Regions from separate parts of the Rahnella sp. CG8 genome, predicted to be linked through region 3. Evidence: predicted binding sites of a transcription regulator. Region 3 holds the regulator's gene; each other region holds the start of a gene.
The links. The regulator PhoB, encoded in region 3, activates phosphate uptake and scavenging genes when phosphate is short. The targets are predictions, from matches to a motif close to CTGTCATAAAACTGNCNNAT.
Positions count from the first base shown of each region.

Region 1: serA (phosphoglycerate dehydrogenase) is a predicted target of PhoB. The motif match lies at 1,885-1,904, and genes of this name have one in related genera.
Region 2: ugpB (sn-glycerol-3-phosphate ABC transporter substrate-binding protein UgpB) is a predicted target of PhoB. The motif match lies at 1,291-1,310, and genes of this name have one in related genera.

Region 1 is NZ_JABAED010000017.1:54,284-57,566, forward strand. It holds gene asr (acid resistance repetitive basic protein Asr) at 1-92, shown strand, start outside; gene ydgU (small membrane protein YdgU) at 212-292, shown strand; gene serA (phosphoglycerate dehydrogenase) at 404-1,642, opposite strand; gene rpiA (ribose-5-phosphate isomerase RpiA) at 1,993-2,655, opposite strand; gene HGO41_RS16480 (LysR family transcriptional regulator ArgP) at 2,883-3,283, shown strand, end outside.
Region 2 is NZ_JABAED010000013.1:76,608-79,890, forward strand. It holds gene HGO41_RS13985 (glycerophosphodiester phosphodiesterase) at 1-109, opposite strand, end outside; gene HGO41_RS13990 (DeoR/GlpR family DNA-binding transcription regulator) at 222-980, opposite strand; gene ugpB (sn-glycerol-3-phosphate ABC transporter substrate-binding protein UgpB) at 1,414-2,730, shown strand; gene ugpA (sn-glycerol-3-phosphate ABC transporter permease UgpA) at 2,792-3,283, shown strand, end outside.
Region 3 is NZ_JABAED010000004.1:54,435-57,717, forward strand. It holds gene sbcC (exonuclease subunit SbcC) at 1-139, opposite strand, end outside; gene sbcD (exonuclease subunit SbcD) at 136-1,374, opposite strand; gene phoB (phosphate response regulator transcription factor PhoB) at 1,602-2,291, shown strand; gene phoR (phosphate regulon sensor histidine kinase PhoR) at 2,314-3,283, shown strand, end outside.

The DNA of each region.
Region 1 (3,283 bases), on a different contig from region 3:
CGGCTCCTGTTGCTCAGAAGGCGCAGGCGGCTAAAAAGCACGTGAAACATGCTAAGAAAGCTGCTCCGGCTAAAGCAACTCCGGCAGCATAAGAAGTCACTAGGAAGTCTTTGTGAACGAATCTGTTCACTCTTATCAAGACTGAAAAATTTAACACCCGGTTCGCCGGGTGTTTTTTTCTCCGTTTTCTGCCCTGAGGTACTGACAGATGATGCTGCGCCGCTACCTGTTCGAAATCACTTTTTCATCAATGATCCTCTGCGGTCTGATTACCCTGTCCTTTTACTTCTGACGTTTTGATCCCCCCTTTATTCCCTCTGCAGACATTTTTTAACGCCCTGATGCCATAAAACAAAAAACCGCCTTTCGGCGGTTGGTATTTTGTCTGTTTCAGAAAGACTTATCAGTAAAGCAAACGGGCACGAATGGTTCCCGGAATCGCCTTCATCAGTTGCAGCGCGGTAGTCAGCGTCGCAGTATCCGTTTCCGCATCAATCACCACATAACCGATTTCTGGGCTGGTTTGCAGGTACTGCGCAGCAATGTTGATACCCTGTTCCGCAAAAATCTGGTTGATGCTGGTCAGCACACCCGGACGATTTTCGTGGATATGCAGCAAACGGCTGGCTTTCTCGGTATGCGCTGGCAGAGACGCTTCCGGGAAGTTGACCGCTGACAGTGTAGAACCGTTGTCAGAATATTTCGCCAGTTTGCCTGCCACTTCGAGGCCGATACCTTCCTGCGCTTCCATCGTTGAACCGCCGATATGCGGCGTCAGCAGCACGTTGTCAAATTCACACAGCGGAGAATTGAACGGGTCACTGTTAGTCGCCGGTTCTTCCGGGAAGACGTCGATAGCCGCACCGGAAAGATGTTTGTTACGCAGCGCATTGCACAGAGCAGGAATGTCGATCACGGTACCGCGTGAGGCGTTGATTAACAACGCGCCAGGCTTCATCTGCGCCAGTTGCAACTCGGAGATCATGTCTTTGGTTCCGGCTGTTTCCGGCACATGCAGCGTGACCACGTCGCTGGTATTGAGCAATTCTTCCAGTGTGGCAATCGGCTGCGCGTTGCCCAAAGGCAGTTTGCTTTCGATGTCATAATAGAAGACGCGCATCCCCAGGCTTTCCGCCAGGATCCCCAGCTGCGTACCAATGTGGCCGTAACCGATAATGCCCAGACGCTTGCCGCGCGCTTCGAACGAGCCGACGGCTAATTTGTTCCAGATACCACGGTGCGCCTTGGCGTTAGCTTCAGGAATGCCGCGCATCATCAGCAACATCTCGCCCAGCACCATTTCGGCAACCGAACGGGTGTTGGAGAAGGGTGCGTTAAAGACCGGAATACCGCGACGGGTCGCAGCTTTCAGATCTACCTGATTGGTGCCGATACAGAAACACCCAACAGCCACCAGTTTTTCTGCTGCCTGGAACACTTCTTCAGTCAGCTGAGTACGCGATCGGAGTCCAACAAAGTGCGCATCACGGATCGATTCTTTCAGCGATTGCGTGTCTAAAGCACCTTTGTGAAATTCAATATTGGTGTAACCCGCGGCACGGAGTGTATCAACCGCACTTTGGTGGACGCCTTCCACTAACAAAAATTTAATCTTGTCTTTCTCAAGTGATACTTTTGCCATTTCCCGACCCTATATTTTTCTGGCTGAATTCGAACTGCAAGATGACTGCTCACAGTCAACATAACAAAAAATCCGCCATCATCAATACAAACGATTGCCTGCCCCCCAGCAGAAGGCTCAGCACGCCTGCCGGTTTTTAGCATTTCATGCTGGTTCAATTTTACTGTGCCAGACGTTCAGGAGGAGAAATACAGAAATGTGACATAAGTCACCAAATTAAAGCCTTTGAAGAAAAGATGATTCAGTCAGAAAATTATCATCTTCATAACATTGCGTTATGACAGCGCAATGACGAGGCTTAGGCTGGCTGCCTTGCCCTAAAGCAGCCAGATCTTCTGCTTATATTCTGATTACTTCAGTTTGACGGTTTTGACACCTTCAGAAGTCCCGACCAGCGCCACGTCAGCACCCCGGTTGGCGAACAGGCCGACAGTCACAACACCGGCAATACTGTTGATCTTATTTTCCATCGCGACGGCATCAAGAATGTTCAGGTTATGCACATCAAGGATCACATTGCCATTGTCTGTCAGCACATTCTGGCGGTATTCCGGCAGGCCGCCGAGTTTAACCAGTTCACGCGCAACATAAGAGCGCGCCATTGGGATCACTTCCACCGGCAGCGGGAATTTACCCAGCACATCAACCTGCTTGGAAGCATCCACGATACAGATGAATTTTTTGGCAATCGCGGCAATGATTTTTTCGCGGGTCAGCGCAGCGCCCCCCCCTTTGATCATCTGCATCGAGCCGTTGATTTCATCCGCGCCATCGACATACACATCCAGCGAATCCACTTCATTGCTGTCGAAAACATGAATACCCAGACTCTTCAGTTTTGCGGTAGAAGCATCGGAGCTTGAAACCGCACCTTCAATCTGGCCTTTGATGGAACCCAGTGCATCAATGAAATGTGCGGCGGTGGATCCGGTACCGACACCGACAATGGTGCCCGGCGTGACGTAATCCAGTGCGGCCCAGCCGACTGCTTTTTTCAATTCTTCCTGCGTCATAATGGCTTCTCTGTCTGATAACACGTAAGTGGCGTGAATAGTTCGGTGGAACGAAGAGTGCCGGTGATTATAAAGCATGTCCCGGCAATTTGGATAAACAACACCGCAGCCAGATCACACTTATTAAGTGCAATTGTGCTGCAAACACAAAGATTTTCCTCACCACAAATCCTGACAATCTGTGGCATAGTGTTCGGATAAAATTAAATCTAAGGGACAGAACTCCGATGAAACGCCCGGACTATAGAACGCTGCAGGCACTGGACGCGGTGATCCGTGAGCGCGGTTTTGAGCGCGCAGCGCAGAAGCTTTGCATCACACAATCGGCCGTCTCTCAGCGCATTAAGCAACTGGAAAATTTGTTCGGCCAGCCGCTGCTGGTTCGTACCGTCCCACCCCGGCCGACTGAACAGGGACAGAAATTACTGGCCTTGTTACATCAGGTGGAATTACTGGAAGAAGAGTGGCTTGGCAGTGACAGCAACAATGAAAGCAATGATACACCTCTGCTGCTTTCACTGGCGGTCAACGCCGACAGTCTGGCAACCTGGCTGTTACCGGCGCTGAAATCAGTGCTGGTTGATTCCCCTATCCGCCTGAATTTACAGGTGGAAGACGAAACGCGCAC
Region 2 (3,283 bases), on a different contig from region 3:
GCTCGCGGGCTTTGCGAAAAGCGGCGAGAGTATTCTCTGGAGCACCGGCACTGTGGCCCCGGTGTCCTGCAACCCGGACCTGTCCGGGCTTCATCAACAATGGATTCATTCTATTTTCCTGTTTAACTGCGCAGATGCGCCTTTTAACCGTCGCACACACTGGCTTAAGGTTTTGTGGCGACTGACATATTGTGTTCCACAGGAAGGGTGGGCATATCCGGTCAACTGCGAGCCGGACTGGCTATCACGAACTTTCTGCGCAACTTATCAGGTACGTTATCAAGGAAGCTCTGGGCGCCCTTGTCAGTGACGATGACATCCACATCCTCAATTCGGGTGGTGACCGAAAGGCTCGATTTCGTGAACTTTGAGTAATCAGCCACCACAATCACGCGGCTTGACACCTCCATCATTGCTTTCTCAACGCTGGCATTAACGGGGGTTGACGTACAAATCAGCCCACGCTCCAGATCCACAGAAGCGGCATTCAGAAAAAGCTTGTCCACGTTGAACTGGCGTATAAAGCTTTCTGCCAATGGTCCCCGGAATGACCTGTTCGCGTCGGTGTATTCGCCTCCGACGCTATAAAAATTATGCCGCTCCCCCCGGGTCAGCTCATTAATGATGTCCAGACCATTAGAGATGACCGTCAGGCTATTCCGACCTGACAGCAGTTTGGCAATTTCGAGCGTTGTCGTCCCCGCATCCAGGAGCACGGCATCACCGTCAACTATCATCCCGGCAGCCACTGATGCAATCGCTGCTTTCTGTGGCAGCCTGGACACCGCGCGAGTCGCATGCGTCAAATCCTGTGCAACCTGATTGATGCTCACTGCACCACCATGTGTCCTGCGTAGCAGGCCAGCCTGTTCCAGCTCATCCAGATCCCGCCTGATGGTCGCAACAGAAACTTTCAAGCGACGGGTCAGTGTGGTGATATTCAGAAACAGTTCTTCCTGAAGTAACTCAACAATCTTCATCTGACGGTCTTTTGCAGTGTTTATCACAGTGTGTTCTCGCAATTAATATGATTTATTACGATCATACGAGCGAAATGCACACCCCGTCAATCGAAGCCAGCACGATACGCTTGATATGGCTAAACAGTAAGCGATTAATGGTGTGTCACGAGCATATGATCGAAATGCGTCATTGGCAATACATGCAAGCGTGAAAAAATTGTGATGCATTGCACAGTTATGTAAGGATTTTTTATGAGGAGGTTTAATTTCGTACTCACAATATTTTTTACTATGAAATTTATGATGAACGATATCGATCATGTGAGCGTTGTCACTGAACCGTCATAAGTTTGTTGTGTACTGTCTCATAAAGTGATGCCATGTTACTTCGTGAACAAGATGTGCGTCATTTCGCTCGTGACTCTCATAACTCTTTACACAGGAAAACTCTATGTCCATGTTTACTTTTCGTTGTGGCTTGGTGAGTGCGATTGTGGGACTGGCGCTCAGCGGCAATGCATTGGCTGTGACAGAAATTACTTTTTGGCACTCAATGGAAAGCCAGGTAGGTCAGGAAACTAACGCTCTGGTCACCCGCTTTAACCAGACTCATCCCGATTACAAAGTTGTTGCATCTTATAAAGGAGGATATGAGCAGAGTCTGGCCAATGGCATCGCGGCAATTCGTAACGGCAAGTCGCCTGACATTCTGCAGGTATATGAAATCGGAACGACCACCATGATGGCGTCACGTGCCATCGTCCCGGTCCATCAGATATTTAAGGACGCAGGCATTCCGCTGGATGAAAAAGAGTTCGTGGCACCGGTAGCTGGCTACTACAGCGACTCAAAAGGCCAGCTGATTTCGATGCCCTTCAATAGCTCGACGCATGTCATCTTCTATAACAAAGATGCCTTCCGTAAAGCTGGACTCAATCCGGACCAGCCGCCTAAAACCTGGCAGGAGCTGGAAAAGGATGCCGAAGCGCTACGCAAATCGGGCATGAGCTGCGGTTACGGCACCAGTCGCCTGGGTATTCACCAAATTGTCAACTTCAGCGCCTGGCATGCGCTGCCGATCGCCACCAAAAATAACGGCTTAGATGGCTTCGATGCTGAGCTGAATTTCAACAATCCGACAGTCATCAGCCATATTCAGATGCTGGAAGACATGTATAAGAAAGGTGACCTGACGTATCTGGGGCGCCAGGACGAGGCGGCTACTAAGTTCTATAGCGGCGAATGCGGGATCGCTACCGGTTCATCAGGTGCGCAATCAGCAATCCAACGCTATGCCAAGTTCGACTGGGGTGTGGGCATGATGCCATACGACGAAACCGTACCGAATGCACCACAGAACGCCATGATTGGCGGCGCGAGCCTGTGGGTCATTAAAGGTAAAGATGCCGATACCTACAAGGGCGTGGCGGAATTCATGCAGTTCCTAGACCAGCCAGAAAATCAGGCGGAGTGGCATCAAAAATCGGGTTATCTGCCGGTAACGTTAGCGGCCTATGAACTGACTAAAAAAGAAGGTTTTTATAACACCCATCCCGGCATGGAAATTGCCATGCGCCAACTGATGAACAAACCCCCACTGCCTTACACCCGGGGTTATCGTCTGGGCAACATGACGCAGATCCTTACTGTGATTGATGAAGAGCTTGAAGACGTCTTTGCAGGTAACCAGACGCCGAAGGCTGCACTGGATAATTCTGTAAAACGCGGTAACGAATTGCTGCGCCGCTTCGAGCAGCAAGTGAAGTAATCGTTCTTTGTACAGGACCAGATACGTTCTGGTCCTTATTCATTTTTAAACGGAGTTAGCTATGTCTTCATCTCGACCGGTATTTCGCACCAGCCTGCTACCGTATCTGCTGGTGCTGCCGCAACTGCTTATCACCGCCATATTCTTTCTCTGGCCTGCCGGAGAGGCGCTGTTGTATTCACTGCAACGTGTTGACCCTTTTGGCATTTCCAGCACTTTCGTCGGGCTGGATAATTTCATCCGCCTTTTCGGGGATGCGCACTATCTCGAATCGTTCTGGATCACGATCAAATTCAGCGGACTGGTTACGGTCTTTGGTATGGTGTTGGCACTGCTGCTGGCGGCGTTGGTCGATTACGTGGTGCGCCTGCGCAAGCTGTATCAGACCCTGTTTATCTTGCCTTACGCGGTGGCACCCGCTGTTGCCGCTGTGCTCTGGATGTTCCTGTTCAGTCCCGGCCTTGGCCTGTTTAGCTACCTACTCAACAACATGGGGTATAGCTGGAACTACGCGCAAAACAGCGGACAGGCGATGTTCCTGATTGTGCTGGCG
Region 3 (3,283 bases):
GCAGGGTGGTTTTCCCCGCGCCGGTCGGGCCGGTGATGGCGAATAATCCGTTGCTGGCAAACGGCTCGGCGGTGAAATCAATTTTCCATTCGCCTTCCAGCGAGTTCAGGTTTTTTAAACGCAGGCTGAGAATTTTCATTGTGCGCTGTCCTCCGCGTTCTGACCGTTGGTAACCTGTTCAACCACCTGCGCAAACAACGTGCGCATCCGAGCCTGACGCGGCTCGTCAGGGGCCGGTTCCAGCGCCAGTCGTCGTTCAAACACGTCGCTGACGCTCAGTTCGCTGAGGGTTTCTTTTTCCTGCTGCTCAATACTGTTGATGCGCTGTTCTTTGCTGCGGCGTAACAGCACGACTTCTACCGGCAGATCTTCCGTCAGCGCCTGAATGCGTCGCTGGATGTCGCTGAGATAATCCTGGGTGGAGACTTCAATATCGAGCCACACCGGTTTGGCCGGATCACCGCCTTCGAACTGTGCCAGTTGGTGTTCAATCTCCACCAGCGAGCCTTTGATTATCTGCATCGGCTGGAAAACCGGGATTTCCAGTGTGTCGATGGCGTTGAGCGTCGCACCATCAAAATCAAGTAAGTACACACTTTTAGCTTTGCTCAGTTCGTCAAAACTCAGGGCAATCGGCGAGCCGCTGTAACGGATATGTTCGGTTTTGGCGACGCATTGTGCACGGTGAATATGACCCAGTGCCACATAATCGACCGGCGGAAAGGCCTGCGCCGGAAACGCATCGAGCGTACCTATATAGATGTCGCGCACGGAATCAGAGGTACTGACACCGACAGTCGTCAGATGGCCGGTCGCAATAATAGGCAGCGGCATGCCCAGTTCGTCACGTCTGGCCTGCGCAGCCTGCCAGAGCGCGTCATAATGCGCGGCGATGGCTTCCTGCAATGCCAGTTGCTTGTCGCTGCCGGACTGTCCCGCCTGGCTGGCGAGCAGATCACGCGGGCGTAAAAACGGGATAGCGCACAGTATCGCGCCGGGTTTCCCGTCACGCTGACTGAGCACTAAAATCTGTTCAGAAAGGTTTTCACCGACGGTGGCAATCACCCGCGTATTCAGGCAGGAAAGGAGCTCGCGCGATTCATTGAGCGTGGCGACAGAATCGTGGTTACCAGCCAGCACCACCAGCTGGCAGCCGGTTTGCTGTAATTCCACCACGAAGCGGTTATACAATTCGCGGGCATAACTGGGTGGGGAACCCGTGTCGAAAATATCGCCCGCGACAATCACGGCGTCGACCTGATGTTGTTGCACCTGACCGGTCAGCCAGCGCAAAAATGCCTGATGTTCGGCTGCACGGCTTTTAGTGAAAAAGTACTGGCCTAGGTGCCAGTCTGACGTGTGGATCAGGCGCATGAGACTCCCGTATGAACCCTGGATGACGACAATGGGGTAAAGTATAAACGTCGGCAGGGGAAGCTGTCCCCGATAAATCAGACCAATTTCAGCAAGATGGCCGAAAATTATCTGTCATAGTTGACTGTAATGAACCATTCTTTTCATTCATAAATCTGTCACAAAACTGACGCATAATGGCGCCCGCAATCAAATAAAAGATCGCTAACCTATTGGCAGGACCTACGATGGCTAGACGTATATTGGTGGTTGAAGACGAAGCTCCAATCCGTGAAATGGTGTGTTTTGTACTGGAACAAAATGGCTATCAGGCCGTAGAAGCTGAGGATTTTGATTCAGCGATTGGGCAGCTTGTTGAACCTTACCCTGAACTGATCCTGCTTGACTGGATGTTACCTGGCGGTTCCGGTATTCAGTTTATTAAGCATCTTAAACGTGAGGCACTGACCCGCGAAATTCCGGTGATGATGCTGACCGCACGCGGTGAAGAAGAAGATCGGGTGCGCGGCCTTGAAGTGGGTGCCGATGATTACATCACTAAACCGTTTTCTCCGAAAGAACTGGTTGCCCGCATTAAAGCCGTGATGCGTCGCATCTCGCCAATGGCGGTGGAAGAAGTGATCGACATGCAGGGTTTAAGCCTGGATCCGTCGTCTCACCGGGTGATGGCCAACGAGCAGGCGCTCGATATGGGGCCGACCGAATTTAAGTTATTACACTTCTTTATGACCCATTCCGAACGTGTATACAGCCGCGAACAGTTGCTCAATAACGTCTGGGGCACTAACGTTTATGTGGAAGATCGCACGGTTGACGTGCATATTCGTCGTTTACGTAAGGCGCTGGAAACCAGTGGACATGACAGAATGATCCAGACTGTTCGTGGTACCGGATACCGTTTTTCAACGCGTTATTGAGCCCTCACAGCGGAGAATCTGTGTGCTAGAACGTTTGTCATGGAAACGACTGGCGGGTGAATTGTTTCTCTTTTGCCTGCCAGCGTTAATTCTCGGTATCTTCGTCGGCCATTTCGGCTGGCTCCTCCTGGTGTCGCTGATGGCGGCACTGGGCTGGAATTATTACAACCAGCTTAAACTCTCTCACTGGCTGTGGCTCGACCGCAGCATTACGCCACCGAATGGGCGCTGGAGCTGGGAGCCGCTGTTTTACGGGCTGAACCAGATGCAGATACGCAACCGGCGTCGCCGTCGGGAATTAGGTCAGCTCATCAAACGTTTTCGCAGCGGTGCCGAATCGCTGCCGGATGCCGTGGTGCTGACGACTGAAGATGGCAATATTTTCTGGTGTAACGGACTGGCGCAGGATTTGCTCGGTTTCCGCTGGCCGGAAGATAACGGGCAACATATCTTCAACCTGCTGCGTTATCCGGAATTCCGGCTGTGGATCCAGACCCGCGATTTCAGCCGGGCGCTGAATTTACAACTCAATAATGAGCATTATGTCGAGTTTCGCGTCATGCCTTATTCCGAAGGACAACTGCTGATGGTGGCACGCGACGTGACCCAGATGCGTCAGCTTGAAGGCGCACGGCGTAACTTCTTCGCTAACGTCAGTCATGAACTGAGAACCCCATTGACGGTATTGCAGGGGTATCTGGAAATGATGGAAGACGCCAAGCTGGAAGAGCCTTTCCGCACTAAAGCGCTGGATACCATGCAGGAACAGACGCGGCGGATGGACGGGCTGGTGAAGCAGCTGCTGACGCTGTCGAAAATCGAAGCCTCAGCGAATATTGATTTGCACGAGAAAGTCGATATTCCGGTGATGCTCGGCATGCTCGAACGTGAAGTGCAAACGTTAAGCAACGGCAGGCATGAAGTGGTGTTTCGCGTAAACGACAAGCTGAAGGTCTTTGGTAATGAAGATCAACTGCGCAGCGCGGTGTCGA